DNA from 2 places in the Aliivibrio sp. A6 genome. Region 2 is predicted to be linked to the other one. Evidence: riboswitches for the same ligand, from Rfam matches in the RefSeq annotation. Region 2 holds a riboswitch; the other holds the start of a gene.
The links. A riboswitch is a leader RNA that binds a small molecule or an ion and turns the genes downstream of it on or off. The one in region 2 is predicted to bind cobalamin.
Positions count from the first base shown of each region.

Region 1: linked by a shared signal. The riboswitch ahead of PVK70_RS16860 (TonB-dependent receptor domain-containing protein) and the one ahead of PVK70_RS11490 (ABC transporter substrate-binding protein) in region 2 are both predicted to bind cobalamin.

Region 1 is NZ_JARACR010000039.1:6,474-23,035, reverse strand. Features, by position in the region: gene murI (glutamate racemase) at 1-441, opposite strand, end outside; gene PVK70_RS16865 (ATPase) at 503-1,174, opposite strand; gene PVK70_RS16860 (TonB-dependent receptor domain-containing protein) at 1,233-3,053, opposite strand; cobalamin riboswitch at 3,100-3,323, opposite strand; gene trmA (tRNA (uridine(54)-C5)-methyltransferase TrmA) at 3,472-4,578, shown strand; gene PVK70_RS16850 (YijD family membrane protein) at 4,635-5,009, opposite strand; gene fabR (HTH-type transcriptional repressor FabR) at 5,062-5,739, opposite strand; gene sthA (Si-specific NAD(P)(+) transhydrogenase) at 5,974-7,389, shown strand; gene dinF (MATE family efflux transporter DinF) at 7,480-8,808, opposite strand; gene PVK70_RS16830 (class I SAM-dependent methyltransferase) at 8,896-9,690, opposite strand; gene lexA (transcriptional repressor LexA) at 9,834-10,454, opposite strand; gene plsB (glycerol-3-phosphate 1-O-acyltransferase PlsB) at 10,695-13,118, shown strand; gene ubiA (4-hydroxybenzoate octaprenyltransferase) at 13,205-14,062, opposite strand; gene PVK70_RS16810 (chorismate lyase) at 14,059-14,601, opposite strand; gene PVK70_RS16805 (flagellar basal body-associated protein FliL) at 14,723-15,133, shown strand; gene glpG (rhomboid family intramembrane serine protease GlpG) at 15,222-16,055, opposite strand; gene glpE (thiosulfate sulfurtransferase GlpE) at 16,062-16,385, opposite strand.
Region 2 is NZ_JARACR010000017.1:63,305-79,866, reverse strand. Features, by position in the region: gene PVK70_RS11515 (LysR family transcriptional regulator) at 1-35, opposite strand, end outside; gene PVK70_RS11510 (TMEM165/GDT1 family protein) at 345-902, shown strand; gene PVK70_RS11505 (L-serine ammonia-lyase) at 1,158-2,528, shown strand; gene PVK70_RS11500 (ABC transporter ATP-binding protein) at 2,609-3,406, opposite strand; gene PVK70_RS11495 (FecCD family ABC transporter permease) at 3,403-4,443, opposite strand; gene PVK70_RS11490 (ABC transporter substrate-binding protein) at 4,443-5,360, opposite strand; cobalamin riboswitch at 5,401-5,536, opposite strand; gene PVK70_RS11485 (cobalamin adenosyltransferase) at 5,618-6,154, shown strand; gene PVK70_RS11480 (diguanylate cyclase domain-containing protein) at 6,651-8,057, shown strand; gene PVK70_RS11475 (MFS transporter) at 8,079-9,272, opposite strand; gene PVK70_RS11470 (LysR family transcriptional regulator) at 9,386-10,255, shown strand; gene PVK70_RS11465 (molybdopterin-dependent oxidoreductase) at 10,593-13,241, opposite strand; gene PVK70_RS11460 (beta-N-acetylhexosaminidase) at 13,571-16,216, opposite strand.

The sequences.
Region 1 (16,562 bases), on a different contig from region 2:
CATTTCTACCAATCTAGTTGAACCTAATAGTTGAACATCAGAAATCGGAGCAAATGACTTAATTAACTCATACGTATAAGTTCGCTTAACCGTTGCCGGAGTAGCAAGAAGCCCTATTTTAGTTGATACAAGAGCTGCAGGCTTTATAGCAGGAACAACACCAACCACTGGAATGGTTAACTTACCTCTAAGTGTTGGTAGCACAATAGTGCTGGCGGTATTACAAGCGATCACCACTATATCTATGGCAAATTTCGTACAAAGCTGAGAAATAATATGTGTTGTTCTTTCTATTAGCACTGATTCAGTAAGTTCACCATATGGAAACGCAGCATTATCAAAAGCATAAATATACTTTGCTAAAGGTAATTGATATTGGATCTCTTTATATACAGATAATCCGCCGATACCTGAATCAAAAATCAAAATATGTTTTGGCATAACTGAAACCACAGACTCTTTAAGTCGATATGAAGATTAGGCCCTAATCATACCGTTAATGCTATTTTTGTAAAACAGAAGCCTGATATCGCAAATAAGTAAATCGCTCTTGTTCATCAACTCTTATATCAGATAACGCTATAGAGCCACGAAAACAAGGTGCCTCAATTACTAACGTATGAAACTCCCCATCTTCTCCGCATGGATCAACTTGCCCTGGTAACTCAGAAAGTAGCTGCATTGTGTATTCTTGGCCACAGAATTGATTATCTAACTGAGTTCCATCCGTTGTAACAAGGATGGTTTTAATTCCACAGCTGATGATCTCTTCTGCTAGCTCACGACTTGATTGTCCTACCAATGGAAAAACACACTCCCAACCGGCGGCTTCTATATAGCTTTTACGGTATTCGACAATGCCATTACAAAACATATCGCCAAAGGCTATTACATCAAACTCAATTCCACATTCCTTTAAACCAGTTACAACTAAACTTTGATATTCATTATTAGCTGGGAATACGGTCGGCAATTCAATAGCGATTAATGGTAAACCTGCTAGATCAGCCTGCATTTGGACAACAGAAATAGGTGTGACTTGAAAAGGTACTTCATTTGCGACATGGGTTGTATATAAAGCAACAACCTCATAATCAGGGTTTTGAAGTAGACGAATAAGAGTGAGTGTGGAGTCTTTACCTGATGACCAACTGATGATGACTTTCTTTTTCATATAAACCTCAGAAAAGAAAAAAACCGCCGATTACAGGCGGTTTAGATGAATATATAGTTTAGAATTTATATGTTGCTGTTCCGTAATAACTACGTTCTTGGGTATTATAACCACCAGCAGTTTCATACTCTTCATTAAACATATTAGCAATTCGAGCACTTACAGAAAAAGAGTCAGTTATAAAATAAGTCCCTGCAAGATCAAAAAGTGAATACGAATCAAGCATATCACCACCTGAATAATTCAAACGCTCATCTTGATAAAGGTAACTTAAATCAAATAAGAAATCGTTAACAATATAAGAGCTATTCCACTTTCCACTTCTTTTAGCTCGTCTAGCTAAAACTTCTCCAGTATCTTCATTTTTAGGGTCCATCCAATCAAAACTGACTTGGTGACTTATTGGCCCCGTCTCAAAGCTTGTAGATAATTCAATTCCTTCAATTGTTGCTTTACCCACATTCTCTTTGATGCTTCCTGATATTAGATTTGTAATATTATTGCGGTAAGCTGCTACTCTAACAAATGCAAAAGTATATGCCCCCTCGATAGCAACTTCATAATTCTCTGATTCTTCCGGTTTTAAATTAGGGTTACCTGAATAACATGTCCCATATGAACAATCTAAAGGAGAGTATAAATCATTAAAAGTCGGAGCCTTAAATGCAGTACCTGAATTTGCAGTTAAACGAATATTCTCAATAACTTCATACCCTGCACCAAATTGCCATGTACTATTATTTCCATAACGCTGATTATCGTCATTTCGAAGACTAGCTTCTACTTGGAGCTTATCTCCCTGGTAAAGTCCTGTAATAAAACCAGCCATATTAGTTCTGGTTGTCTCATCAAAGTTCACCACATCGGTTGAATCTGAAACGTCATCTTTATACCAATCTAGGCCTGCACCAAAAATGATCTTTTCTGTCACCGAATAAAAAGTATTTAAATAAACAGTATCTCGCTTAGTTTCAAAAATCACTTTGTCATAATTATCGTAATACGAGAAATTATCATTATTATCTTGGTTTGTTGCTATAACAAAAGTCGAGTGCCATTTACTTGTTTTATATTCATTACTTAAAGCTAGATTATAATTTTTATAATCTTTGTATGACTTAGCAGGATCATATTCAACACTCCCCTCACTATAATCAAAATTAACTCTACTTAGAAAAGCTTCCGAAAACTGATACATTGCTTCTAATGATATATTCGTATTCTCAAACCCATCATCATCTAAATCTGTTGGGTTACTAGATACAGAGAAACCATCTTCTTTCTCTTGGCTTACAGCTGCCTTGATATATAAGTTTTCATTCACCTTTCGACTTGTTACTGCACCAAGCTGCTTATAGTTATTAGATCCAAGACCACCAGTTACAGAAGTATATTCTTCGGTTGTCGAAGTAATTATATTAATAACCCCCCCAATAGCATCTGCACCATAAACCGCTGTTCTTGGTCCTCGAATATACTCAACTCTCTCTACTCCATTCAATGAAATAAGATTAATCGCAGCATTGCCTGCAGTCGCGCTACCGATTCGAATACCATTCATCAATATAAGAATATGATCCGACTCCGTTCCTCGAACAAATAAGCTTGTTTGTTGTCCATAACCACCGCTTTTTCCAACTTGGATACCAGGCAATCGACGTAGCACTTCATCAAGAGATTTAGCTTGCATCGCTTCAATATCTTCTTTGGTAACCACTTCAACAGGCGCAATGACATCTTTAGCTGACTGCTCAAATCGATTGGCAGTAACAACCATAGTCTCATCAGTTTCAGTTGTGGTGTTTTGAGCAAATACAGGGGAAGTATAGGCGTGAGAAAGCAGCGACACTATTGCAGTCGCAAGGGCAGTTTTTTTCATTTCCGTTGTTTCCTAAAATCGCGTTAAGTCCATATAGCAATACCTTATGTATCGCATATTGCTGGCAGGTCTTCGGACTTGAGAGCAGTTAACCTACAGTACTCACTTCCCATTACTCTTCCCTACAGATAAAGAAAAATAACAGTGTGGATTAATATGTGTACCTTCGTTCTCTCTTACCGCTGCGCGTCAGTTCTGGATTCTCACCAGATTCCCTTTTCAGGCTATTATCGAATATAAAAATAGCGCACCAACATGGCCGAAATAGTAATGGCGTACGCTATACTTGTCTAGGCTTAGCTAATGAGTATTCCCTCTTTTACTCAATTAGTTTCGATCAATCACACACAAATACTGGACAACAGATCTCTATCGCATAAAATCGGCGCTCTTATTTTGAGCAGCGTGAGGCAAGACAATGACCCAACCCGTCATGAACCCAGAAAATTATCAAGTACAATTAGATGAAAAAGCAGAAGCACTGTCTGCAATGTTTTCTGAATTTGACGTTCCTGAATTGGAAGTCTTTTCTTCTCCTGCTGAAAACTACCGTATGCGAGCAGAGTTTCGAGTTTGGCATGAAGATGACGAAATGTATTACGTTATGTTCAACCAAGAAACCAAAGAAAAATACCGTGTCGATTACTTTTTGCCAGCCAGTCGTATCATTAATGATTTAATGCCATTACTGACTGAAGCGGTAAAAGAAAGCAAAATTTTGCGTCATAAGATGTTTCAAGTAGACTTTTTATCCACTCTAAGCGGTGAAATCTTAGTTTCAATGCTTTATCACCGCCAATTAGATGATGCTTGGAAAGAAGAAGCAAAAGCACTAAAACAACGCTTAAATGATGAAGGTTTTAATCTGAATCTTATTGGTCGTGCTCGTAAAATGAAGATTGTACTGGACCAAGAGTTTGTTATTGAAAAACTAAAAGTTAACGACGATATTTTAACTTACAAGCAGGTTGAAAATAGCTTCACCCAACCAAACGGTGTTGTTGCACAAAAAATGCTAGAGTGGGCGGTAGACTGTACTCAAAACAGCCAAGGTGATTTATTAGAACTTTACTGCGGTAATGGTAACTTCTCATTAGCTTTAGCTAAAAACTTTGATCGCGTTTTAGCGACTGAATTAGCAAAACCTTCAGTAGAGTCAGCACAATACAATATTGCAGCAAACAATATTGATAATGTTCAAATCATCCGTATGTCAGCAGAAGACTTTACCGATGCGATGGAAGGTAAACGTGAATTTAGACGCTTAAAAGATCAAAACGTAGATTTAAAAAGCTATAACTGCAATACCATTTTTGTCGATCCACCACGCTCAGGTATGGATGAAGGCACTTGTAAAATGGTTCAGGGTTATGAACGTATTATGTATATCTCTTGCAACCCTGAGACACTAAAAGAAAACTTAGAAATTTTAGGCAAAACACATAACATTACTCGCTTTGCTCTATTTGACCAATTCCCATATACACATCATATGGAAGCGGGTGTTTTCTTAGAACGAAAATAATAAATAGAAAAAAGGCTCAGAACACTACATTCTGAGCCTTTTCTTTTATTAACTAATTAAGCATCTACGGGTTCATCTTTCTTTTTTAAAAAACCCATTTTTACCGCAATCCAAAGTAATAAGCTTAATGCAACAAGAATAGAGAAGAAGTTACCTCCCATTTCTGGGTATTGCGCCTTCACAAAAGCAGAATGACCAAATAAACCGACAAAGAAACAAGCGACAGCAATCAACGAAGTATCTTCACTTTCAGGTTGACGTAAGTATTCTTGGTACAAGCCTTGAGCAGCTAAAACCAATGCTATGATTGGAAAAATTGAAAAAGCCACTTCTGTTACTGTAAATCCAACCCAAACAGCATTCAGAGAAAGACCAGTTATCACTGATAGCACTAATGTTTTTCGTTCATTTCTACTATTTTCATTTGTCATGCTTTATTACCTCTTATAAACATTGATTCACTGCGATCAATGTAACTGTATTCTATTGATCATTTTCTTTACGATACCAATAGGCGCCTTTAGAAAGCATTCGTAACTGAAAAATCAACCTTTCTGATAATTCTTTTCTATGCACAGCATCCAGATCTAATGCCTCAGCACCAGAGCTAAATACTAACGTTACTGAAGCCTCAGACTGCACTAATGCATCTTCACGAGGCACTCCTGTTGTGGCAACTAAATATTCGCTTAGTTCCGCGACAAAATGTTGGATCTCTCTTGCTACTGCGGCACGAAAGGCCGGTGAAGTTCCAGAGCGTTCTCGTAATAACAAACGAAATACGTTGGGGCTACTTTCAATAAACTCCATAAACGTATCAACCGATGTTCGGATCACGCTTCCTTCAACCACAATTCGCTGACGAGCTTGGCGCATTAGTTGGCGTAAAATCAAGCCACCTTCATCAACCAGGGTGAGCCCTAATTCGTCCATATCTTTAAAATGACGATAGAAAGACGTTGGGGCTATTCCTGCTTCTCTTGTTACTTCACGTAAACTTAAGCTCGTAAAGCCTCTTTCAGCACATAGTAGACAAAAAGCTGCATCGATAATGGTTCGACGAGTTCTTTCTTTCTGTTGTGCTCTCACACCTTTTGCCGTTACTGGTCGCTTCACTTCTGATGCTACATTGAGATCATCAGCTTCAAATTCAGGATACATATATTTTACCGTATATTGCACAATTTAATTTAATGGGTATCACAAACTTTTCGCTAGTTCACATTATCGATTTCTATTTATCTATGTAAATAATGAAATCCATAAACCTGTCTATTTCCATAAACAACGTGATCCTCTCCACTCTATCTTACTCACTTGATTTACCAAACGAATGAAAAGGTTAAAATAGTTCACTAGCAATGTTGCGAGATTGATAATAATAAGGCACTAATAATGACTAACTCGACCCCTACACATTCAACCCATTTTGATGCCATTGTAATTGGAAGTGGCCCAGGGGGAGAAGGCGCCGCTATGGGGCTGACAAAAGCAAACCTAAACGTTGCTATTATTGAAAGAGAACCAAGTGTTGGTGGCGGTTGTACTCACTGGGGAACCATACCATCCAAAGCACTGCGTCATGCCGTTAGCCGTATTCTTGAATTTAATTCAAACCCTCTTTATTGTAAGAATAATACCAGTCTTCACTCTACTTTTTCGGATATTTTAGGCCATGCGAAAAGTGTTATTGATAAACAGACGAGAATGCGACAAGGGTTTTACGACCGCAATCAGTGCTCACTTATCTTCGGTGAAGCCAGTTTTGTCGAAAAAAATACCATCGCCGTAACCGCAAAAGACGGCTCTATCGAAACTTATACCGCAGATAAATTCATTATCGCAACGGGTTCACGCCCATACCGCCCGGCAGGAGTTAACTTCAACCACAGCCGAGTCTATGACAGTGATTCCATTTTATCTCTGCAGCATGATCCTAGACATATTATTATTTACGGTGCAGGCGTTATTGGCAGTGAATATGCCTCTATCTTTCGAGGTTTAGGAGTCAAAGTCGACCTGGTTAATACTCGAGACCGCTTACTTTCCTTTTTAGATAACGAAATGTCTGATGCTCTTTCGTATCACTTCTGGAACAGTGGCATTGTTACTCGCAATGATGAAAGCTTTGAAAGCATTGAAGCTAACGATGATGGTATCGTGATGCATCTTGAGTCTGGTAAAAAAATGAAAGCCGATTGCATTCTATTTGCTAATGGCAGAACCGGGAACACGGACAAACTTAATTTATCAGCGGTAGGGCTAGAAGCGGATTCTCGTGGGCAACTCAAAGTAAATGGAAGTTATCAAACTATTGTTGATCATATCTATGCGGTTGGTGACGTCATTGGCTATCCAAGCCTAGCAAGCGCCGCTTATGACCAAGGCCGATTTACTGCCCAAGCAATCACAAAAGGCAAAGCAGAAGCACAACTGATTGATCATATCCCTACAGGTATTTACACCATTCCCGAAATTAGCTCAGTTGGTAAAACGGAACAAGAGTTAACTGCTGCAAAAGTCCCATACGAAGTAGGGAGAGCGTCTTTTAAACATTTAGCTCGCGCTCAAATTGCAGGAATGGATATTGGCAGTCTGAAAATTCTCTTCCATCGTGAAACTAAAGAAATATTAGGAATACATTGCTTTGGTGAGCGTGCCGCTGAGATCATTCATATCGGCCAAGCCATTATGGAACAAAAAGGCGACGCCAATACTATTGAGTACTTTGTAAATACAACATTTAACTATCCAACAATGGCCGAAGCTTATCGTGTTGCTGCTCTTAATGGATTAAATAGACTTTTCTAACCATCATCAGCAGCACAGAACGAAAATGGGATAAGCCTTAACTTACCCCATTTTCTATTTAACTATCAATACAATAAACTATTTGGCCTATCATAGGAAAATTGCTTTTCTCCATTGTATAAAAAAGGTAATTGCTAAGCTGATACCACGCATAGCCATAAAAGATAACATCGCAGCCCACAATGCATGGTTACCGTAATCTTGCATTAACCACCACATAGTAAAAAAGGTTAACATCGCAATAAACATGGAATTTCTCATCTCAGAACCTTTAGTTGCTCCAACAAAAATCCCATCCAATAAGAAACACCACATCGACACTAATGGCATAGCAACAAGCCAAGGAAGGTAAATAAGCGCCGTTTGTTGTACCGTTCCAATAGAAGAAATCATTGAAATTAATTGATAACCTCCAAGCCCAAAGGCTAAGCTAAGTATCAAACTAATAATGAAACTCCAAAAAGTCGTGCCGATTAAAGAATCAGATAACTGAGATTTACTCTTCGCTCCGATGGCTTTTCCTACCATGGCTTCCATTGCATAAGCAAAACCGTCCATACCATATGAAATCATCATCAAAAAGCTCATCAATACCGCATTAGCTGCCACAATATCAACACCAAGCGATGCCCCTTGAAACGTCATAAAAGTAAAGCACGCTTGTAGGCATAATGAGCGTAAGAAAATATCTCGATTCAATTTAAATAAACGCTTAAAACCAGAAAGAAGATCTGCAATTGGCATAATGAAACGAGGTAACGCTAATTTTTTACTTTGCTTAAAGACAAAGAACAAGCCTATTACCAAAGCCGAATAGTCCGCAATGACCGAGGCAAATGCAGCCCCCTCTACTTTCCAATCAAAGCCAACCACAAATAATAAATCAAGTACGATATTTATAACGTTAGTAATGATCACAAGCCACATAGGGTAACGAGCGTTTTGCGTTCCTAGTAACCAGCCCATGATAACCAAATTACTCAACGCTGCCGGGGCACTCCATATACGGATAGAGAAATACTGCTCGGCATACAACTTAACTTCAGGTGCTGCGTCACTAAAAGAAAAAATAGCGTAAGAAAGAGGTTGATGAAAAAGAAGAAGAATAAAAGAAAAACAGAGCGCTAAAAAAATACCCTGAGAAAATGTTTGGCTCAGTAACATTTTATTTTCAGCGCCATACGCCTGTGCAGATAAACCAGTGGTTGCCATGCGTAAAAAACCCAACAACCAAAACGTCACGCTGATCATGGTGCCGCCTACTGCAACCCCTCCTAAATACCATGCGTGTTCGAGATGGCCAATGACAGCAGCATCAATTAACCCTAATAACGGAATAGTGATATTTGAAAGCACCATAGGAATAGCTAACGCTAATACCTGTCGGTGTAGAGAAAGGTTTTTTAGTGCCTGTAGCATAAGCTCTACCAAGATTGAAAAGTAATCGTATTATTACTTACTTCTTTTTGAACCTAAACCTTTGCTACTTTAATTTGTTTCACACATTCACCAATTCATATGAATTAGCAATGGCGTTACTCTGTGCTTAAAAAGTGGAAATTTAGACAACCAGCGCTGCCATACTTTCCATCGTGTACAATCATGCTCAAGAGGCGATGTCACAGATAATTTTTCTATCCACGGTAGCCACCCCGTAAAATGTTGCTTTGGTTGATATAAACCATGTTGATATTCAATACTGCCGAGCTTTTTGCCTATCATGGTATTACAGCGATCCCCCGCCACCACAAACAACGCCTCTGCATGATGAAAACGACGACCCAATAACTGGACAAATTTCGCTAACTGTTTTTCATTACATTCTAATAATGCATGCTCACAGACAATCATGACTGGTACATCGTGTGGCACGGGAAGGTTATCTACCCAGCTTTCTTCTGTTGCAGAGCCGCAGCGCAAATAATAACGCTCATTGGTATGAAACAGCTTTTGTCGCCAGAGAAGATTTTCATTGATATCAAGTTCCAGCCAATGACACCGACCGTTATCTAATCGATAAAAACGCGTATCTAGACCAGCACCGACATTCACCACCCACCCCGATGGATTAGATTTTAGAAATCGAGAAACGTATTGATCACATTGAACGGTAAGAGTGGCATGGAGTAATTGCTTTTGATCGATATCTCCAGAGAGACAGTCAGAAGAGAGGTGACAATGTCGACATGCAGCAGCTGCAATAGGATCGTAAATTAATCCGTTATCGATCATACTTTCACGGCTTCTTAACCACAGAGGTTGCAGTAGGCGAGAAGGAATTTTATGGCCGAGCTGTGTCATTATCATCTCCTATGAAAGAAACTAGATGATAATAACTATCATTACCACTTGTAAAGTTCTATTTCAGAAAAACAAGCGATAATGACAATTTAATAATATTCATTCCTAAGATTATCTAAATGAATAGTAATTATACGTAAGTATTACATCCAAGTTGTACTGCGGATAACACCAACAGCAAGACCTTCAATACTTAAACTCTGTGATGTTAAATCTACTTCAATTGGAGCAAATTCTTCATTTTCTGCATGAAGGAAAACCATGGACCCTTTACGCTCTAAACGTTTAACGGTTACGTCATCATCCACTCGTGCGACAACCACTTGTCCATCACGAACATCTTGCGTCTTATGAACCGCTAGCAAATCGCCATCCATAATTCCGATGTCTTTCATGCTCTCCCCATTCACTCGCAATAGAAAATCAGCTTGTGGTTTAAACATGCCAGGATCAACCTGATAGTGACTCTCTACATGCTCTTGAGCAAGAATTGGCTCTCCTGCTGCCACTTGACCAATTAAAGGAACACCAAGCTCTTCATTCTCTGCATCTTGTAAAAGAATTCGAATACCTCGAGAAGCGCCAGGAATAATCTCGATAACCTGTTTACGAGCAAGGGCTTTTAAGTGCTCTTCTGCCGCATTCGCTGAACGAAATCCCAACTCACGAGCGATCTCTGCTCGTGTCGGTGGCATGCCAGTATCATCAATTTTTGCTTTGATTAACTCAAAGACTTCTTGCTGTCTTGCCGTTAGCGGCTTCATAAATCACCTGTCTGTTTATACAGTTAACTGTGAGTATATACAGCTGTGCTATGCTTTGAAAGACCTATTGATTAAAAAGGCGGCAAAATTAACGACTTTTATGTCATATTACTCGTACTATTGTGGATAATCTGTTCATTTCTATTAAAAGGTTTGACCAGTTCTGCTATTCTTGCCGTGAAATTGTAAGCAACTATATAAACCGACCGATCGGTACATAACTAAGGCGTTATTGTCATTATGTCTACAGGACACACTATTTATCACTCTTTGCTAAAATTGCCATTATCAGTAATGGTGAAGAGTACTTCGATTCCATCGAACCCAATTGAAGACCTTAAGATCGATCTTGAGCGTCCAATCATCTATGCCCTGCCATTTCGCTCGCATGTTGATTTACTGACATTACAAAAAAGTGCATTAGAACTAGGGCTACCAGACCCTCTTTCTCCGATCACAATTGATGATGTGGAATACCCACGCTACGTGTTCACATCTATCGGACCTAAAATGTTCGATACTGATGACGACCTACCACAAGAGTCTCTAGATCTATTTAAAATAGTTCTAAAGCATCACGAAGAAAACAAAGACGCAGACTTCCAACTGATCCCAACCTCTATTTTATGGGGAAGAAGACCAGGAAAAGAAGGAACGAGTAAACCTCATCTGATGCCTCTGAATGGCCCTCAAAAATTTGTAACCTTAATTAAATCAGGGCGTGATTCAACCGTTCGTATCAGCCCAGTGGTGTCTTTACGCTATATGGCAGATAACCACGGTGCAGATGAAGCAATTGCTCATAAACTGGCACGAGTGGCTAAGATTCACTTCTCTCGTCAAAAATTGGCGGCCTCTGGTCCTAACCTACCTAATCGCCAAGCGCTATTTAATCGTTTATTAAAATCACAAGCGATTGAAAAGGTCATTCTTGAAGAAGCTAAAACGCGTAACGTCGATATAGAAAAAGTGCGTAAAGAAGCCATGAACATCATGGAAGAGATCGCAACAAACTTCTCTTACTCACTGATAAAAAACGGTAACCGTATTCTTAAATGGCTATGGAATCGTTTATATCAAGGTTTAAACATTAATAACGCGTCTACTGTGCGTAAGCTAGCACAAGAAGGCCATGAAATTGTGTACGTTCCTTGTCACCGTAGCCACATGGATTACTTGTTGCTTTCCTATGTGCTTTATCATGAAGGGTTAGTACCACCACATATTGCAGCTGGCATTAACTTAAATTTCTTCCCTGCGGGTCCTATCTTCCGTCGTGGCGGAGCTTTCTTTATTCGTCGTAGTTTTAAAGGTAATCGTCTTTACTCAACTATCTTCCGTGAATACTTAGCAGAACTTTTTGCAAAAGGTTATTCAGTTGAGTATTTCAGTGAAGGTGGACGCTCACGTACTGGCCGTTTATTGGAAGCAAAAACCGGAATGTTAGCAATGACCGTTCAAGCTATGCTGCGAGGGTTAAACCGCCCAGTAACGCTTGTGCCAGTCTATATTGGCTATGAACACGTAATGGAAGTCACCACTTACGCTAAAGAGCTGCAAGGTAAGCGTAAAGAAAAAGAAAATGCAGGACAGGTATTACGTACGCTACGTAAACTGCGTAATTTCGGTAAAGGATACGTCAACTTTGGTGAGCCTATTTCACTAAACCATTATTTAAATGAACACGCACCAAATTGGTCTGAATCAATTAACCCGATTGAGCCACAAAGACCAGAGTGGATGGTTCCCGTGGTGAATGGCATTGCCAATAAGATGATGACACATATTAATGATGCGGCGGCTGCCAATGCATTAACGCTATGTGCAACAGCATTACTTGCAGCTCGTCAGCGCGCATTAAGTAAAGAAGATCTAACTGAGCAGTTAGATTGTTACTTACAGCTGCTACGAAACATTCCTTACTCAAGCACTGCCACCGTACCAATGGAAAGTGCTGAAGAGCTGTTAGAACATGCGATTGCTCTTGATAAGTTCGTTATTGAAAAAGACACACTCGGTGAAATTGTTTCATTAGACAGAAACCAGTCAATTCTAATGACGTACTACCGTAATAACATTATTCACCTATTTGCATTACCATCATTAATTGCAAAATTAGTTGTGCAGTCTCGTTCAATTTCTGTTGATGGTATCCAACAACAGATTCAAAAGATCTACCCATTCCTTAAAGCTGAGTTATTTTTGCATTATGGCGACGAAGGTTTGAGCGATGTGGTTAACCAACATATTGATGAATTAATTCGTCAAAAGTTAATCGTACTCGAAAATGGGCTTTTACAACTTAACCCAACCAATATTCGTAAACTTCACTTATTGGCTCATACTATTTCAGAAACACTACAACGCTATGCAATTGCTCTTACGCATTTACAAGCATCGCCTGAATTAGATAAGAGTGAATTAGAAGAGCAAAGCCAAATAATGGCTCAACGTTTAAGCCGTCTGCATGGAATTAATGCCCCAGAGTTCTTCGATAAAGGGGTTTTTGGTATCTTGTTTAATAGTTTAAAAACCGAAGGTTATTTAGACAGCGATGGAAATGCAGTACTTGAAAAAGTTACGCCTTTTGCTCATGACATCTCAAAACTATTAACACCAGAGATAAAACTCACTATCCAAGCGGTAATGAACAAAGAAGATTAATTTTCTTTAAGATACAAAAAAAGCCAGTATGAGATTTCTTATTGAAAGTATCATACTGGCTTTTCTTTTATCAGTAAGTCGAAAACTTAAATTAACACGCTCATGCTAATCGCAATAAAGACTAAACCACCGACATAATTATTATTTAAAAAGGCTTTAAAACATGCTTCTCTTTCGCGACCTTTAATCAACCATTGCTGATAAACAAAAAATCCTGCTGCAGCTAACACTCCCCAATAGTACACACTCGAAAGAGCTAACTGAGAACCAAGAATAATCAATAACGTCAGTACACTTAACTGCAGTAGGCCTATGATGAGCTTATCGAAACGACCAAACAAAATCGCCGTTGATTTAATGCCAATCTTTAAATCATCATCTCTATCTACCATTGCATATTGCGTATCGTAGGCAATTGTCCATAGCGCGTTAATCACAAATAACAACCACGCTTCAGGTGGCACTTGATTTGATTCTGCCGCATACGCCATTGGGATAGCCCAGCTAAATGCTAAACCTAGTACAAATTGAGGTAAATAGGTAACACGTTTCATGAATGGGTAAGCGATGGCAAGCACTATCCCTATTCCTGATAGCAGGATCGTTAACGTATTCATGGTTAACACTAATAAAAATGAACACACCACCAAAACAGCAAATAACGTAAGTGCCTCTTTAGAAGAAACAAGTCCAGAAGGTAACGGACGATTAGCGGTACGCTTTACATGACCATCGACTTTACGATCAGCAAAGTCATTAATCACACAACCCGCAGAACGCATAAATAAAACACCGAGTACAAATACAACCAGAACATGCCAATCAGGGAGTCCATCCGCGGCTAAAAACAGTGCCCACAATGTTGGCCATAAAAGCAACAACGAACCGATAGGTCGATTCATTCGAGTTAATTGCCAAAACGCCTGTGCTTTTGACATGGTCATGATTCCATTTCCTTTGAGTAAATAGGTGCATTTGGTAAAAACAACTCTGCAACCAACATTGGTTTTTCATTCATCCATAAACGAGAACGACGAGCAAATAACTCCCCTTTATCCGTCATGACTTTTGCGACTTGTAGCTTGTCCCTATGGACACTCTTAGCGCTAAAGACCGTAATACCTAATGGTACATGACCTTGACGTGTTAAGTCGTGTGGTTGGTCTTGAAGCGATGATAATGGGATTAACGTGCGACCATACACCCAGGAAGTCTGATCGCCCTTTAAGATCACCTTTCTTCGCAGACAAACCTCTTTGCTAAGAAGGTTAGTTTCTTCTTCGGTTAATGAACTCGGATTAATATGAGTATTATCTAAAACCGATACAGACAGCACTTGGCAATGCTGCTCTAAACGGCGAGATAATGAGTCCAGCCCAAGCAACCAATATTGCTGCCATTCGTTACGACACTTAAAGCTATCGGCTTCTTGCCACTGCACTTTTTTCAGTACAGAAGCACACCAAGAATTGATATCTGACATATTCTCTATAAGATCTCTCACATATATCGATTATATTGAGAGATAACGGTTAATTTTTTCTCACAACTGCCGACTATTGTAACAAGTAATAAAATAAATTGACTGACGAATGGATTAGAAAATGACAAAGAAATCATTATTTGCAGGGTTACTGCTAATAATTAGCCAACTTTTTGCCCCTGCAGCTTTTGCAGAAGACGGTGTTGCCCCACAAATGGGCTACTTTACACTAGCACCAGACCTAACAACCAACTTTGTTACCCAAGGGAAAAGGCTCGGTTATATCCAGATCCGAGTTGATATCCTAGTGGCTGACAATCGAGAACTGCCTAACTTAGAGCATCACAATCCACAAATTAGAAATGCCTTAGTTGAGGTTCTAGGTCAACAACCAGAGCAACGAATTAAATCATTGGCTGGTAGGGAAGAAATTAGAAAAGAATGCTTAACGGCAATCAATGAACTTTTACTGGCCGAGACAGGAAAAACGCTCGCGGTAGATTTACTGTTTACTAAATATATTTATCAGTAACAGCGATACTATCGTAATCTTTATATCAAAATAAAAATGAACAAGGCACCAAGTGTCTTGCTCATTTCTTTATTCTCTTTATTTCTTTCTATGCGTTTTTCAGCTTACTGTCTATTGCGGCTATCACACAGCCAGTAACCAAGCCAGCAAGGTGCGCCGTATTCGCAATGGCCATAAAAGGTTGAGCATAACCTAGAATTATCCATGCCAACATAAAGCCAACAATCGGTTTAGAGACAGAAATCCCTCTCTCTGGAGCTAACCAACCAATAAACCAAGAATAGCCTAGCAATGCGTATACTACGCCTGATAACCCACCAAAGTTTGCCCCTTCTATCCAATACTGCCCTAATCCTGAAAATAAGGCGGAGAATAAAAACAGTTGAACTAACTTGGCTCGCCCCAAACGTAATTCAATGTCTCCACCCAACTGCCACCACCACAGTAAATTAAAGATGATATGCATTGCAGAGAAATGCAGTAATGCATGAGAAAACCAGCGCCATACTTCCATGCTTTGCTCCTGACTTGCAGGAAAATGCAGCGCTTGAAAAATCGAATTATTCCAACCTAGCTGCTGCAGTGCAAAAATAACAATACAAACCGCCATGATGAATAAAGTAAAGAATCCCGCTTTTGCTTTAATCATCTTCATGAGATCTGGCGAACCATAAGCAAACTTTGCTGTTCGTGTATCAGCCATATCCCAAGAGGCAGACTGATATTTCGTATTGTTAGGATCACTTAAAAAAGCCTGAAGTTCCGACTCAACTTCCAGTAGATAAGCATCATCAGATACCACCCATAACGCAAACTGACCATCTCCTTCTGGCATCATACGAATATCGATATGCCTTGATGCCATATAATCAATAAACGCCTGCCCTGCTCTTGGATTGGATAATGCGATTAATCTCTGCATATAATTTTATTTCTCCACAGGTAACCCTGCTTTATGCCAGCCTTCAAAACCACCATCAACACTATAAACCTCATCATAACCTTGGTTTAGTAAGTATTGAGCAGCACCTTGACTGCTGTGTCCGTGATAACACATCACTAATACTGGTTGTTCAAAATCCACTGTATTCATTAACTCAACAATTGTGTCATTAGTTAAATGAAATGCGCCATCGACGTGCGAGCGGGAAAAAGATTGGGGATCTCGAATATCGACGATCACCGCATTAAGATCTTTATTTTGTAGTTTATGTTGAGCATCGACTACTGAGATATGTTGAAACTGTTCCATTTTGACTTCCACTCTCTATTTTTTCTTTATTGTACCTCTGATTAACCACAAGAAAAACACAGAGTACGTAAGGATAAAAACAACTTATACACAAAGTTATTATCCACATATTTTTATGACCAAACAAAAGCTGCTCACTTTTCGCTCACCTGTGGAAAACCTTGTGGATTGCGTTGA
Region 2 (16,562 bases):
TTAAAGCTAATGCGAGAGAGTTGAATAAGATCCATTATTGCCCATCGAGTAAAATCTAAACTTGGACACATTATAAAACACTTTGCCGTTGAAATAAGAAATAACATCCTTTAATATCCACCGCCTTACTCTTTGGGGAGTAGCCTGCTTTCTTTTTTTATCTAAATATAGAAAAACCTGAAAGTTCGTATATCAACATAATTGATGCAAAATCATCATGGTGTGCGAGACAAGTATGAGCAACTTGTTCGGCAAGACCTTAGATTAACATCACGAACCATTGGGTGGGCGTGAGGTTTTTCTATGGATCTTATAATTATAATCCCGCCCAAGTGAGTAATGTCGTGAGTGTATTAGCAATATCCATAACCACCGTCGCACTAGCTGAAATCGGTGATAAAACCCAACTTCTCTCTTTACTGCTTGCCAGTAGATATCGAAAACCAATCCCTATTATTGCCGCGATCTTTTTTGCGACCATTTTAAATCATGCTTTAGCTGCATATTTAGGCGTGGTTGTCGCTGACTTCTTAACCCCTGAGACCTTAAAATGGGTTCTCATTGTAAGTTTTGTTGCTATGGCGGGTTGGGTATTAATCCCTGATAAATTAGATGACGACGAAGCCATCTCAAGCAGAGGTCCCTTTGTTGCAAGTTTTATCGCTTTCTTTATTGCTGAAATTGGTGATAAAACGCAAATAGCAACGTCTATCTTAGGTGCTCAAAATGCCGATGCTCTACATTGGGTTATTTTGGGTACTACCATAGGTATGTTATTGGCCAATGTTCCTGTTGTTCTTATCGGTAAATTCTCTGCCGATAAACTGCCTTTAACCTTAATTCACCGTATTACTGCCGTGATTTTTCTAGGCTTGGCGATAGGGACTTATCTAGGAATGTAATAGCTTAGATCCTTTTTCCCTTTCTTTTTAGGGGTATTTGTCCTGCTATATTCGTGCTATTTTGCACATTATTAATCCCGAGTTACCGTTAGGCGTGCTTGGGATTTTTAATTTTAATACCAACTAACGAAATTAAATTGGTATCAGCACAAATCTACAAAACAACTAAACTTAATAATTATAATAGCAATGCCTTTAAATGCCGCTCACACATTTATATTCTTGGTTTTGCAACTCTACAATAGGTAATGTCTTATGCTGTCTATCTTTGATATCTACAAAATTGGCGTTGGACCATCAAGCTCTCACACAAATGGTCCTATGATTGCTGGGTACAACTTCACCCTGCTTATTCAACCACATTTAGCGCAAGTTTCTCGTGTTCAGGTTGATTTATATGGTTCACTCTCTTTAACGGGGATCGGCCACCACACTGACCGCGCAACCATTTTAGGCTTGCTGGGAAATCGTCCAGATACCATCAAAATAACCAGCGCCAACTTAGCTATGAAAAAAGCGATTGAAGATAAGATATTACATATTGCAGGTGCTCATGAAATCATCTTTGATTATGACACTGACATGCTTTTTCATAAAACCAACTTACCTTTACATGAAAATGGCATGACGATTTCAATTTTTGATGCCGCAGGACAACAACTTGCCATCGAAACCTACTACTCAGTTGGTGGTGGTTTTATTGCTACCGCAGATGAGCTAATCAATGGTAAAAGCACCGCTGATATTGAGGTGGAATTCCCATTTAAGTCTGCTGATGAGATGCTAGCAAAAGCAGAAGAACAAGGACTAAGCTTAGGCGCTTTTGTACTACGTAACGAAGTTGCATTTCAACCGATGGAAGCCATTGATGCAAAAGCCGACCAAATTTGGAAGGTTATGTCTCTTTGTATGGACCGCGGTTTTCAAACTGAAGGTATCCTTGAAGGCGGCCTAAATGTCGTTCGTCGTGCGCCTGCTTTATTGAAAAAACTGGAAGCAAATGCCTCTATTGAAAATGATCCAATGGAGATCATGGATTGGATTAACTTATTTGCGTTTGCAGTAAGTGAAGAAAACGCAGCAGGCGGCCAAGTAGTTACATCACCAACTAATGGCGCTGCTGGTGTTATTCCTGGTGTATTGATGTATTACCATAGATTCATTAAAGAGCTAGATACGAAACAACTAAAAGACTTCTTAGCGGTATCTGGTGCGATTGGTATTTTATACAAAACCAATGCGTCGATTTCTGGTGCTGAGGTGGGCTGTCAGGGTGAAGTTGGCGTTTCATCCTCAATGGCAGCAGCAGGCTTAACTGCGCTTCGCGGCGGCAGTAATGAGCAAATTTGTATGGCGGCTGAAATTGCCATGGAACACTCATTGGGTATGACCTGTGACCCAATTGGGGGCCTTGTTCAAGTGCCTTGTATCGAACGTAATGCCATGGGCTCAATGAAAGCAATTAACGCCTCTCGCATGGCGTTAAAACGCACTAGTAAATGTCTTATTTCACTCGATAAAGTGATCGATACCATGTATCAAACAGGTAAAGACATGAACCGTAAATACCGTGAAACATCACTCGGTGGTTTAGCATTAATCCACATGGCACCACCGTGTGAATAATTTCATATAACCAATAAACAAAAAATCCAGAGTTCTCAAACGAGGCTCTGGATTTTTATGGTTACTCTCTAAATGTTGAACTACTTCTTATACGGCGACACTATCGTATTCCCTGTCACTGCATGATGGGACACCATCACTAAGTCTTGGTATAAAGCTCGGATATTCTCTTCACTCAATACTTCATTGGGCTTACCTTCTGCCATCACTTCACCTTGGTTAATCAAGATTAGGCGATCACAAAACTCAGCGGCGGTATTTAGATTATGAATCGCAACCAAAGCTGATTTTCCATTTTGACACTCTTTAGAGAGCACATTCATTAACTGGGATTCATGGCCAATATCCAAGCTAGCAGTTGGCTCATCAAGCAACATTAATGGCGTTCCTTGCACTAATGATCGAGCAAAGTGAACTAGTTGCTTTTCACCGCCAGATAAGTCTGTCACGGTTCGAGCGCTTAAATGTCCTATTCCAACCCTTTCTAACGCCGCTTTGCTTTGATCTTTGATAACGACAGGGGAAATGAGTTCTTGTTGCTGACGAGCATGAAACCCTAAACCAATAGTCTCCATTACACTGAATGGGAAAGCCGCTTCACTGTATTGGGGTAAATAGCTCATGCTTAATGCACGATCAATATGAGAAAGAGTCGATAACGACTTGCCTTTAATTGATATCTCACCCTGTGAATAGCTTTGAAAGCCACTAATACATTTCATCAAGGTACTTTTACCTGCGCCATTAGGGCCAATAATACCGACTAACTCACCCGCATTCACAGAAAAAGAAATATCTTTTAATAACGCCTTTGAACCGACCAGATAGCTGAGATTTGATACGTTCAGTAGCGTTTTTGTTAAATTCATCTTGCTCATGCTAAACGCCCTTTTCTTTGAAATCGAATAATCAAACCGATAAAGTAGCAACCACCGATAAACGAGGTAATGATCCCCGCTTTCAACTCATTTGGGGCAATAATCCAACGGCCTAACAAATCACACACAAGTAAGAAAATAACACCAAAAATAGCAGAGAACGGTAACAGTTTTTCATGCGCAGGCCCAACCAATAAACGCACTAAATGTGGCACCATCAAACCAATAAATCCGATTGGTCCGGCTATCGCTATCGACATTGCGGTAAGTAAAGTTGCGAACATCAATAGTTTGAATCGGGTTTGCTTTACATTAAGCCCCATGCCATGCGCACTTTCTTCACCTAATGCTAATAAATTTAAGGCACGACTCTCTTTTAATAGCAAAATTGAAACAATGATAATAACTGGCGTTGGCCATAATAAATGTTGCCACATACGCCCATCTAAGCCACCCATAGCCCAAAAGACAAATTGACTGACTTCATATTGTTGAGCCATTAATAGCAACCCCATTCGTGCCCCCCCCAATAAACTAGAGAGTGCTAAACCGGTTAAGATTAAAAACAGAATTTGAGACGACGAACTGCGAGAGGCTAAAACATAGATAAATGCTGATGCCGCCAATGCGCCAACCGTAGTAAAAATAGGTAACCACATCGGATTCATAAACGAGAAGCCAGATACAATTGCGATGACTGCCCCAAAACTACTGCCAGAGCTCACACCCAATACATCAGGACTCGCTAATGGATTTTTAAATAAACCCTGAGTACAAGCTCCTGCCAACGCCAATGCACCACCAGCCAGAATAGCGGCGCACGCTCTAGGTAATCGAATGTGCATGACAATTGCAGAGGCTAATGGGTATTCTTTTGTGGCGAGTTCGCTGCCATTCATCAAGTAACTCTTAAACATCGACAAAATATCGATAATTGGAATATGCACCGCACCAAGGCTGAGATATGCCAAAAACAGACCAATAAACAGACTGACTGAGATAATAATTTGAACTGAAGTTAAACGATAAAAAGGCATTAAGGTTTCTTATACGCAGAATGATTAACAAAAAGAACCGCATCAATAATGTATTGGCTATAAACACTTCTTAATACATGAGGCATTTGATACACACGCCCTTCTTTAATAGCTGTGACTGATTGCAATGACGGATCAGACATCACTTCTTGTTTGAACTGCTCTGCGCCATTCTTATCACCATAAACCCATGCAGGAATAAACAATACATCAGGGTTAAGCACAATCACCATCTCTTTTGATACTGGCACTTGTCCGTACTTATCACTCACTAATCCTTCAATCGCATTATCTAAATCTGCTTGCTCTAATACTTCATCCCATGTTGAGTCTTGCCCACTAGAGGTTCCCCAAGGGTTGTAATCTAACGCTGTTAATCTTTGTTTTGGCTTAATCACATCTTGAGTTAATCGCGCCTTCATTTTGGCAACGACTTTTTTAGCCGCTTCGCTTTTGTTAACTATCTCGCCAACACGTAAGATCTCAGCTTTAATCTCTGCAATTGTTTTAGGTGTTTGAATTCGATAAACAGGAATGCCCGCATTTTCAATAATGGCTAATTTTGATGCGTCACTCCAATTGGCCGCAAACACAATGTCAGGACGATTCGCGATGATCATTTCTACATTCAGCGCTAATAAAGGAACTGATTTAGGAAGAATATCTTTTACCGCAGAATAGTTAGGATTATTAGCAAGATCAGTCAAACTTGAGAGTGAACTCTCATCCACTAACTCGAGTAACACAGCATCTGTAAATAATGTTTTTGAGGATATTTTTTTAGGCTCTTGTTCAATAACAACAGAATTCCCTAAGCCATCAATCATACTTAACGGATAGATAGTCTCAGCCATTGAGGAAAAAGAAAACAAACAAGAAGAGGCAATAATAAATGATTTTAACGCAAGCCAACGCATGGCAACTCCTGTAAATCGCGTACATTATAGCTCTGAACAATAGAGCATAAAATTAATCACTTCGTATCTGACTCAAATCCCATTGAGACTTTCACAGTGGCGCGTCCGTTACGGATTCTCACCGTATTCCGAAGTGGTCGACATTGTACGTCGCTACGATAATATATTCTATCTATTAAACTCAGATTATCTCGCTATGTTTTCTTAGCTCATGGTAAAGTATATTTCTTCATAACCCACTAATAAGTAATGTAACTATGACACTTAAAGCATCTGGTAATGTCGGTGAACTCTCTTACCCATTCATTTTTGAAGACAGTCCGCTGTGTGATTTTGAGATTTTAACTGACGAGTTATGTACCTATACTGGCCTCGCTCTTTCTCAAATATCAAATCAGGAAGTTCGAGAGTCCCTAGAACGCTTACAACCCAAAATATTCAATTTAAATGGATCAATTCGTGGTAAATGCGGAATTTTTGAAGACGATATTCAAAACCTGCTATCTGAAATGTTACATTTTAAGTCTCAAGTTCACGACGATGCGAAGCGCTTTGTTCTTCCTCGCGGCACTGGCCCTGTTATTCAACTTCATCAATGCCGTAGTTTAAGTAAAAAAGTGGTGCGCGCTTTAGTTCAAGTGGATAAATTAACCACAAAGAACATTCCAGAAACACTGCCTAGATTTGCCAATGTATTAGCAAATTATTACTTTGTATTAACCCGTGTGTTAAATCAAGAAGCGGGGATTGAAGAGCCTGAATACATCAGTATTAATTACCCCTCTCCAAAGTAAGTAGATTTGAGTTTATCGACAAGCAATTTAAGTTGCCAAATGGTAGTAAATTAATTGCTTGTTGGTTATTTAATGGAGATAAAAGTCAGTAGAAAAACAACAAATAGTCACCCTTAGTTACATAAGATCTTAATTTCCAACACCACAGCGGTATAGGTCAATTTTTCTTCGGATTTATTATTTTTTTAGCGTTGATAGAAATATTCATATGCTATAAAGTTCCCCACTTATAACACCAATAAATAATACTCTCACAAAAGAGTTTGTTACATAAATGGTGCCCATATTAATTTTAAGTTAAGTGAATAAAGTGATTACATTTAATAAGTCCAATAATCTATTTTTTTGGCCTCGCTTTATTGTTTTATTTTTGTGTTTATTTTCTTTCTTATTTTCTATTTTTTATTTCTATAAGTATTCAGAAAGTGAAATAAAGATCAATCAAATAAAAACAGAACAAAGTGCGCTAATTTCCGCTCAAAAAAAATACATTGCAATGACCCTTAACAGCATAGGGAAAGATCTCCTGCTGCTTTCTGACTTCATTGAAATCAATAAGGCTTATGATAAACATGATAAAAAACTCATTAAACTTGCCGAGTTAAATACACTTGCTTTAAGCCTTAGAAAAGGACTTTACGACCAATTACGTTACCTTGACCTTGAGGGTAACGAAATCATCCGTATTAATTATAATAATGGTATTCCTGCCATCGTACCTAAACATCAGCTGCAAAATAAACGTAACCGATACTACTTTAAAGACAGCTTGAAATTACATGACGGTGAAATTTATATCTCTATTCTTGATTTAAACATTGAGCACGGAGAAATTGAGCTACCTTATAAACCAATGATCCGCCTTGCAACACCTGTATTTGATGAATATGGAAAAAAACGTGGTGTGGTAATACTCAATTATTTAGCAGAGCATCTACTTGATGGTTTAAAGCTTTTCTCATTAGAACAAAAAAATCACCATATGCTTATTAATAGCGATGATTATTTTCTCATTTATGATAAAAGACCTGAATTAGAATTTGCATTTATGTTTGGCGAAAATGCAGATAAAAAATATTCTGCTATTTATCCAAAAACATATGAGTGCCTTAAAAACCGTTCAAAAGGGCAATTCCTAATAGGATCTGGCATACTGACTTTTGACTCTGTATTTTCATATCCTAAAAATGTAGAAACAAGCAAAGACGTTTCCATCATTAACAAAGAAGATTCGTGTTGGCGTTTAATTACCTTTGTACCAAGTGCACCAATTTGGAGCTTAGAAAAGATTGAAAAAAGTGAATTACTCATCGTAATTAGCCTATTCCTTTTCTCTTTACTCGTGGCTTTATTAATTGCACAGCTACAACTTAAAAAGCGAATGAATCATAATAAAATCAAAAAATTAGCACATCACGACTGCTTAACTGGCTTAATAAATCGTGGGTATTTTAAAAAACTATTCCATTGGAAAATGCAACAGGCACGCAAGGACGATACTAAATTAGCATTAATCTATATCGATTTAGATGGCTTTAAAGATCTTAACGATAACTTTGGTCACAGTGCTGGTGATTTAGCTTTAAAAGCAATAGGCAAAAACCTATACAGCGCTTTTTCTGAAAATGCTTATGTGTCTCGTCTTGGCGGTGATGAATTTGCCGTTCTGATTTATGATCTTATTGATCAGCAAACAGCGATCGCACAGGTAGATCAATTTATTAAAAACAGTCATGTGCCATTGATGTTCGAAGATATGCCTTACCATTTAAGTACGAGTATTGGTATTGCCTTCTTCCCAGAACATGGCGGTTGCATCAATGATGTAATGCACAATGCTGATGCTGCTATGTATGACATCAAACGCTCTGGAAAGAATGGTTTTAAAGTATTTGAAATCTAACAAATAAAGAGACCTCTTTGATTACGCCCATGCAACCTTGGTATGGGCGTAATTATATAAACGCCAACAGAGCCAAAAGATAACAACATAAAGTATTCCTGCACCAAGAACCACGCTTTCCCATCCCCCATGTTGCCAACAATACATTAAATAAAATCCACCTAAACTGCCACTAACATAGTAATGCACCAAGTATAGTGCCGTTGCTGTTGATTTCGCCGCCTCTGCTTTTTGGCTTACCCAGCCATACGCCAATGAATGAGTAAAAAAAGCACCAAAACTTAATACATTTAAACCGATAATAATAGTAATAAGTGATTGGTTGCTAGCGATAAGCATACCAATTAAGCTAAGTAACGTTCCTGCAAACATACCCGATACCGCATTAAATCGCTGACACCATAATCCAACTAAACGGGAACTCACTGTGCCTGATAAGTAGCAAAGAAAGATCATAGAAGTCACGCTTAAAGGCAACGAATAAGGTTCAGCAATTAAACGAAAACCAGTAACGGAGTATAAGTTAACAAACAAAGCAAAATTAACCCCTCCAATCAGCATAGCCAAAAAGAGTGGCTTGTTTCTTAAATGCTGAACAAGTACACGATGATAATCAGAGACTGACCGTTTTTCAGTTTGTTGAGCTGTGTCTTTTGGCAAAATTAGAGCTACGATAATGGCACCAATTGCACTTATTAGGGCCATCAAGATCACTGCCATTTGCCAACTAAAATGATCGGTTATAACACCGCCAAATAATCGTCCAGAAATTCCTCCTAACGAGTTAGCACTAATATAAGCACCAATGGCATAACTAAACGCTTTAGCAGTAAACGCATCCGCCATATAAGCGACTGCAACAGCCGCAAATCCAGCAAGTGCGATACCCATTGCTGCACGACTTAGAATAAGAACAATAAGGCTATCGGTTAATAATGAGGTCACTCCTATGACAGGAAGCATGAATAAGCTCAATAAAATCACTTTGCGTCGACCAATGAAATCAGACGCTATCGCCCACGGCAATAAACTCAGAGCCAGCATTAATGTCCCTGCAGCCAACAACCAATTAATTTGAGTCGCAGACACCATAAAATGATCAGCCAATACTGGCAACATAGGTTGAAACAAATACAAATTACAAAAAACCAAAAATGATCCAAAAGCCAATGCGGCACTCACTTGGTAATACGCCTTACTACGAAATTCAATCATCTCAGTGATCATCATCAGGAAAACAATATCAAAACAGTAGCAAGTTCATTGGAATAGTGAAAATATATAATAATTATCGATTTGATAGTTTTTGATTATGGTGTGTAATAAATATGGATACACGATTACTAAAGTATTTTGTCGCAGTTGCAGAGCATAAAAACATTACCCACGCAGCTAACAGTCTACATATCGCTCAGCCAGCATTAAGCGTGGCGATTAAAAAATTAGAAACCGAATTAGAGCTTGAACTCTTTCGCCGCAATGATCGAAAAATAGCCCTCACTCACGAGGGTGAAGTTCTGCTTACCCACGCTAAATTGATTTTACAGCAATTGGATGATGCTTCTCTTGCAATGAAAGAATTAAGAGGATTAGAAAAAGGGGAAGTACGATTAGGCGTACCAAGCATTATGGGCACCTACTATTTCCCTGAGGTTCTCATGGCTTTTAAAAGCAAATACCCAAAATTAAAACTCACTATGGTAGAGGCCGGCGCACAGTCAATACAAAAAATGCTGCTTGATGGGGAAATTGACCTTGGCATTACTCAAGTAAGAGACTTACCTAATGAGCTCGACTCCGATCACTTACTTCGTTCTCAAATGGTGGCTGTTGTTAGCCCTGAACATGAGTTTTCAAAGAAAAAGACCTTATCGTTTACTGAATTTTTCTCTCAAGAGTTGGTGATGTTCAAACAAGGGTATTTTCATCGCGAAAGGTTAGATGCTATTTGCCAACAACAAAAACTAACCGCTAATTTCTCTTTTGAAACCAACTTATTACCTGTGATCTTGAAAATTGTAAAACGTGACTTCGCCATTAGTGCTTTGCTCGAATTAGCCACAGAAAACGAACCTGATATTGTCTCAATTCCCTTTAGTGAACCTATCTTTTTAGATATTTCAATTGCATGGCGAAAAAATGGTTATCTATCAAAAGCTGACCGGACTTTCTTAGAGTTTGTGAAAAACAATCATTAACTATGATGATGGTCAGAAAGACGGCCAATACACCAGTTATTACGCTAATGGGAAAAAAGCGACACAAGCTAATTACGATGACGGAAAAATCAAAGATGGTTCAGTAACTCATTGGAATAATCATGGTGATAAAGTAGAGCAACTCACTTTCAAAAATCAAAAAGTGGTTTCTGAACAAACTTGGTTGCCTGAAAGTTAGTGTTCAAAAAGACTATCAGGATAAAATAAACCCTCAGTAATCTTACTTACTGAGGGTTTATTTTATTTATTAAGTAACACTCAACTCAATTATCACATCTTAAATTGCTTAACCGTGTCATTTAAAACAATAGATAACTTAGCTTGAATCTTTGGCGTTAGCTTCTAGAAAAGACATCACCTCTTCTCTCTCTAGTGGATTTAACCCTGCTCGAGGAAACATGCTCTGAGTGATACCACGCCATTGAGCCTTAGTATACTGCTTGGGATCTTTGGCTGAATGACACATGGTACAACGCTGATAAAATAAGGCTTCACCGACGCTTTGTTTTGTCTCACTGCCTAATCCATTATCATGACCTAGGGTTGCGTTTACTTTATCAATCTGAAGATCGGTATCTACCGTGACAATTCTTGGTGGCTCAAACGCTAAATTGGGTGATTCCGGATCTCGACAACGTTGAATATAAGCCAGACAGGTATTAGCCGTCGTCGCTTGGCTTAAATCACTTGATGCTTTACCAGAGGTTAATACGTTAATTGAGCCACTATTACAGCGCCCTTGGCTATCAAATTGCAACCACGCCCCTTCTTCTAAACTGATCACGCCGGGCATAATCTGATCAGAGACTTTCGCTCCAGCAATCACTCGACCACGTTCATTAAATATCTCAACTAATTGGCCAGAACGAATCCCGTGCTTCTCTGCATCTTTATCATTAATAAGTACGTATTGTCGTCCTTGAACACTTTCGTATTTACGAACTTCTGTATTTGCCAGTTGTGAATGTAACCGCATATAAGGATGCGGGCTAACAACATGAACTTCATTAGGCTTTGCGTTACCAAGATATTCAAACGGTTCTAAGAATGTCGGCATTGGCGGGCAGTTTTTTACATCAAAATTGGCGATATCTTGGCAATATAGTTCTATTTTTCCTGATGTCGTATGCAGTGGGTTCTTCTCTGGATCTTGATAAAAATCACCATGTCTTACCCATTGGTTTGCTTCTTGTGGCACTGGTAATAAAGCGACGCCATTTTTCCAAAACTCATCAAACGGTAATGTAGCAGAAGACGCTTTATAGGCTCGTTTTAATATCTCATCAAACGGTAACCCTTCCGTAAATTTATCTTCAACGTTAAATATTTCAGCTAATCTTCGGAAAATTTCGAAGTCATCTAAACTTTCCCCATAAGGCTGAATAACCTGACGCATCGCATAGATTTTATCGTTACTGTAAGTCCCACCAGAGGAGAGATCATCTCGCTCTAACGTACTGGTTGCAGGTAAAACAATGTCAGCATAACGCGACGATGCACACCACCATGGGTCTTGGCATACAAAGGTGTCTACTTTGTCATTAAGTGCTGCAATCAATTGATTGGTATCTTGTTGATGTGAAAGTAGGTTATTGCCTGCGTTATACACCATTTTAACATCTGGATAGGTGTATTCAATGCCATCTCTTGTAAAGGTTTTGCCTGGGTTCATTAACATTTCAGAAATACGAGATGCCGGGCAAATAGTACTGACTGGATTTTTACCTTGAGACAAGCCAATTGGCAATGTTTTCCCTGATTGTGGCATACCACCATTACCGTAATGCCAACTAAAGCCAACCCCTTCCCCCGGTTTACCAATCTTCCCTAACATGGCTGCAAAGTTAATAATTGCCCAATGAATCATTTCACCATGATCGGCTCTTTGCAGCGACCATCCAGCGGCAAACTGAGTTTTACTTGTTGCAAATTTAATCGCCATTGCCTGAATATCTTTTGCCGATATACCTGTAATTTTCGCTGCCCACTCTGGAGATTTAACCACCCCGTCAGTTTTACCCATTAAATGATCAATGTATTTATCTGCCCCTACGGTGTAGCGATCTAAGTAAGAGGTATCATGTAGATCATTAACATATACATGCTGCGCCATGGCTAAGAATAAAGCGGTATCGGTATTAGGCACAATTTTGACCCATTCCGCATCTAACTCATCATCTGTTCGGGTACGTTGTGGATTAATTGAGATGAAATTGATGCCATCTTCGGCAAACTGCTTCCAATGTGGGTACATTTGATGATCGGCAACTCGAAATTCGATGCGGTTATTTTTCCAAGGATCACAACCAATCAGTACAAATATTTCAGTGTTATCTTTAATTACAGGCCATGCTGTTTGTGGTGAATACACTTCCATATCACCAATAACATGAGGAAGGATAACCTGAGAGGCACCACCTGAATAGTCACCCGTTGTGGTACTTTGCCCACCAATAAGATTAAAGAATCGGCCTTGTAGTACTTGTGGCCTCATTAAACCGGCGTGTGACCAACCACCATAAGAGCTACTAAAAATAGCTTCATTTCCATGGTCGGTGGCTGTCGTTTGAATGGCTTCTGCTACTAATGATAATGCGACATCCCAACTCACACGAACGAAGGGTTCTTTACCACGTAAATGAGTCTTGGTATCGCCTTTTGGATCGGCTAAATAAGAGGCTCTAACCATAGGGTATTTAACACGAGTTTTATCGTAAACCCGACCAATCAGCCCTTCCGTTAACATTTCGGTAGGCATTGCATCGAGATCTTTACGCGGTTGAATACCAACAAGTACACCTGCTTTTACTATCGCATTAAATGGCCCCCAGTGACTTGCGTGCGGGATCACCTCAATATCTTCATCATCAAAGAATTTCGAAGCCGGATAAACCATTAAACCACCACCAGCAACAACTGCTGTAGCAATGGATGTTTTTAAAAAAGTACGTCGAGAAATAGCCATAATACATTCCGTAGTTTTAGTTACTTATCAATACTGATGATTCGATAAGTCATTCATAAGGAATATAGTAAACCTTCAAAGGTTCATTTTAAATGCACATTTATAAATAGATAAACATCGTACGTACTGATGAATGGGGATTTAAGTGATTTTAGAGTCCGCTATAACGAAGTTAGACGATGTTACGTTCATAAAAAACACTTAACCAAAAAATAAAAGAATGATTTCATTTTTGATGTATGAAGTTTATTACATAAAAAAACGGCACCTCTTATAAAAGAAGTGCCGTTTGGTTATTTAATGACTGTTTCTAATTTTTTCTAACGTAATTATTTAACGCTAGTTACTCGGCTAACACGCTCGCCAGTAAATGATGCTGAACGAATTTGAACGTCACCCGTTACTTTTGGTTTGTTTGCATTGTCATATTCAGACCATGTTTTACCGCCATCTACAGAGTATTGTAGCGTTACACCTGGGAATGAAATGTTCATGCTTAGTTCGCCGTTTGCAATTTCTGCACCTGGGATTGGTAGACGGTAATCAATACCCGCTCTTTCAAGCTTCGCTAATTCACGTTGACCCATAGTGTTTGCAAAGTTTGTCCAATCAGTAAGCTGTGCTTTCTTATTCACTAGGTTTGTTTCTAGAGAGTATTTAACACCTGCTTTGTATTCATTTTCCCAAGACGCTTCATGCCATGCACGCTCTGCTGCTGCGATAACACGTGGGAATACCATGTATTCATATTGCTCATCAGTACGTACGGTTTCAGACCAAAGTTGTGCAGACAGACCGTAGAAAGGTTTCTTAGGCGTTACTGTACCTGCACTTTCAAAGCCGTTACCGTCACGGTCAACTGATGTTTCCGCATTTTGAGGTAGGTTTTCTGGTGCGAAACCGAACATCTTACGTGTATCTGTTGCACGAGTTGCCCAGTAGTAGCCACGCTCTTTTGCGTCAACTTCGTATGGGAAATCCATGTAAACGTAATCTGGGTTAGAGATAACTACGTCGTACCCTTTTTCAGCCCACTCGTACGCTGAAGCACCGCCGCCCCAGTATAAAGTATCCCAGAAGTTTGCACGTACTGATTCAGTTGCGAATGCATTAGCACCTTCAGAATATTTAAGACCATCTTGCCACGCTTGGAAGTGTGGGATGCCTTTAGCTGCAACAATTTTAGATACTTGCTCAGCAAAATGGCTTGGAAGATGTTCGAAATCTGCAACTTCACCGCTTGCAATCAGAGACTGACACTGTGGCGATTTTTCAAATGGGAAGTCTTGCTTAGATAAGTCTAAGTCACCTTTCCATGCGATTTTTTCTTCATCGTTGATGTCTTGGAAACCAGCGTGAAGTTTGATGTTTTTCGCTTCATCACCACCGAAGTGCCATGTTGATAGAGGAACACCAGCCGCTTTGTGCATTGCTGCAACTTCAGTGATCACTTTATCTACAAATGTTGAAGATGAATCTAAACATGGGTTAATGAAGCTTTGTTTATTGTAGAACTGAACCGTTGTTACGTTTGATTCGTCTTTTGGATCCATCAGACGGTATTGGTTCGCCTCTTCCATCTTACCTTCAGCAGCAAGACGTGCGTAACGAGCTTCCATTGACATTACTGCTGCACGTGAGTGAGCTGGCATATCGATTTCTGGAATCACTTCAATGTTACGGTTTTTCGCGTACGTTAGGATTTCTAGGTAATCTTCTGTTGTGAAGAAACCAGAACCAAAGTTATCTGAATCAGCACCTGAACCCAGTTGAGGTAATAAACAAGAGGTTTCTGTCTCATCAAAACAACGATTACCACCGATGTCTGTTAGTTCAGGAAGACCTGGGATCTCTAAACGCCAACCTTCATCATCTGTTAGGTGAAGATGTAGTTTGTTAAGTTTGTATGCTGCCATTTGATCAACCGTCGCAAGAATCGCTTCTTTTGAGTGGAAGTTACGAGCAACATCAACCATTACGCCACGGTATTCAAAACGTGGAGCATCTTCTACGTTTAGCGTTGGGATTTCTGAGCTATCTAAGCTTACTAGAGCAAGTAAAGATTGTACGCCGTAGAATGCACCCGCTTGGTCAAATGCAACAACCGTAGTTTTACCTTCAGCCACATCTAATTTGTATGCACCAGATACGCCATCTTTGAATTGCTTCTTATCTACAGAAACAGACACTGGATATTCACCAGAAGTTTCAAGACCTAGAAGTTCAGCACGTTGGTTTAATGCAGCAAGTTGGTCTGCATCAATACCGTTTGCTGTAATAGAGATACCTTTTGCTAAATCAACCGTTTTATTCGTTAGCGTTGTTTTTAAAGGCGTTGGAATAATATGAGAAGACGCATCTACTTCAGCTACATCAGCGTTTTTCTCAAAACGAGTGTTTGCTGTTGCTACAACGTTGTTATCAGCAAGAGTACGTTTTAGTTGAACACCGATAATTTCATCAACAAACTCACTAGTATCTTCAGTATCCAAAGAAATGATATTACGAGCTTCTGCACCTGGAGCCGTTACAAATGCACCTGGCATGAAGTCAGTTTCAAATAGCTGCCAGTACTCAGCTACCAATGGAAGAACTACTTCTTCGCCAGCAGCAAAACCATCAAACTTATCTGTTGGTTCAAGTTTGTGTAAATCACCCGTTACACGAGTAATCTTAAATTGGTCATTTTCAACATCTAGAATTAAACGAATGCTGTGAAAATAGATTGTCCAATCAGCAGAATCAACCGCTTCACCAGTGTTGGTGATTGTCATGTTTACTTTGTTACATGATGCCCATTCAGCCTGAAGTTCTTTACAAGCAAGGCCGTCATCAGCGCCTTGGTTAGTAATCACTGTGTAGTTAATATCTAGGTTTTCAGCCAGCTGGTTAACTGTTGATTGTTCAGAAGAAGTAGAAGAACAAGCCGCTAAGCTTGCCATAATAACAGTAGAAAGAAGGGTTCTTTTCAACATGATTCCATTCCTAAAAATAAAGTAATTAAAATTCAAATCTGGAATTACAATACAAAAGTTTTTTAGTTTTACAAATTAAGATAAATCCAAATTATGCTTTGAATCACACTTAATTCTATATTTTACGGTATAAATTAAAATAATGAGAGTTGCATCAACTTATAACAGAACGGAATACTAGTAGCTCCACTAAAAATATAATTATCATTATGTGAGGTAGCCCACAATAACCCCCAACTAACTGAGGTGCAAAATAAAAATTTAAGACCAACAATACACATTACAACCCCAAGACACTTAATTCACAGTGAAATAAAGTTTTACATGTATGTGTGTATTTACTTAA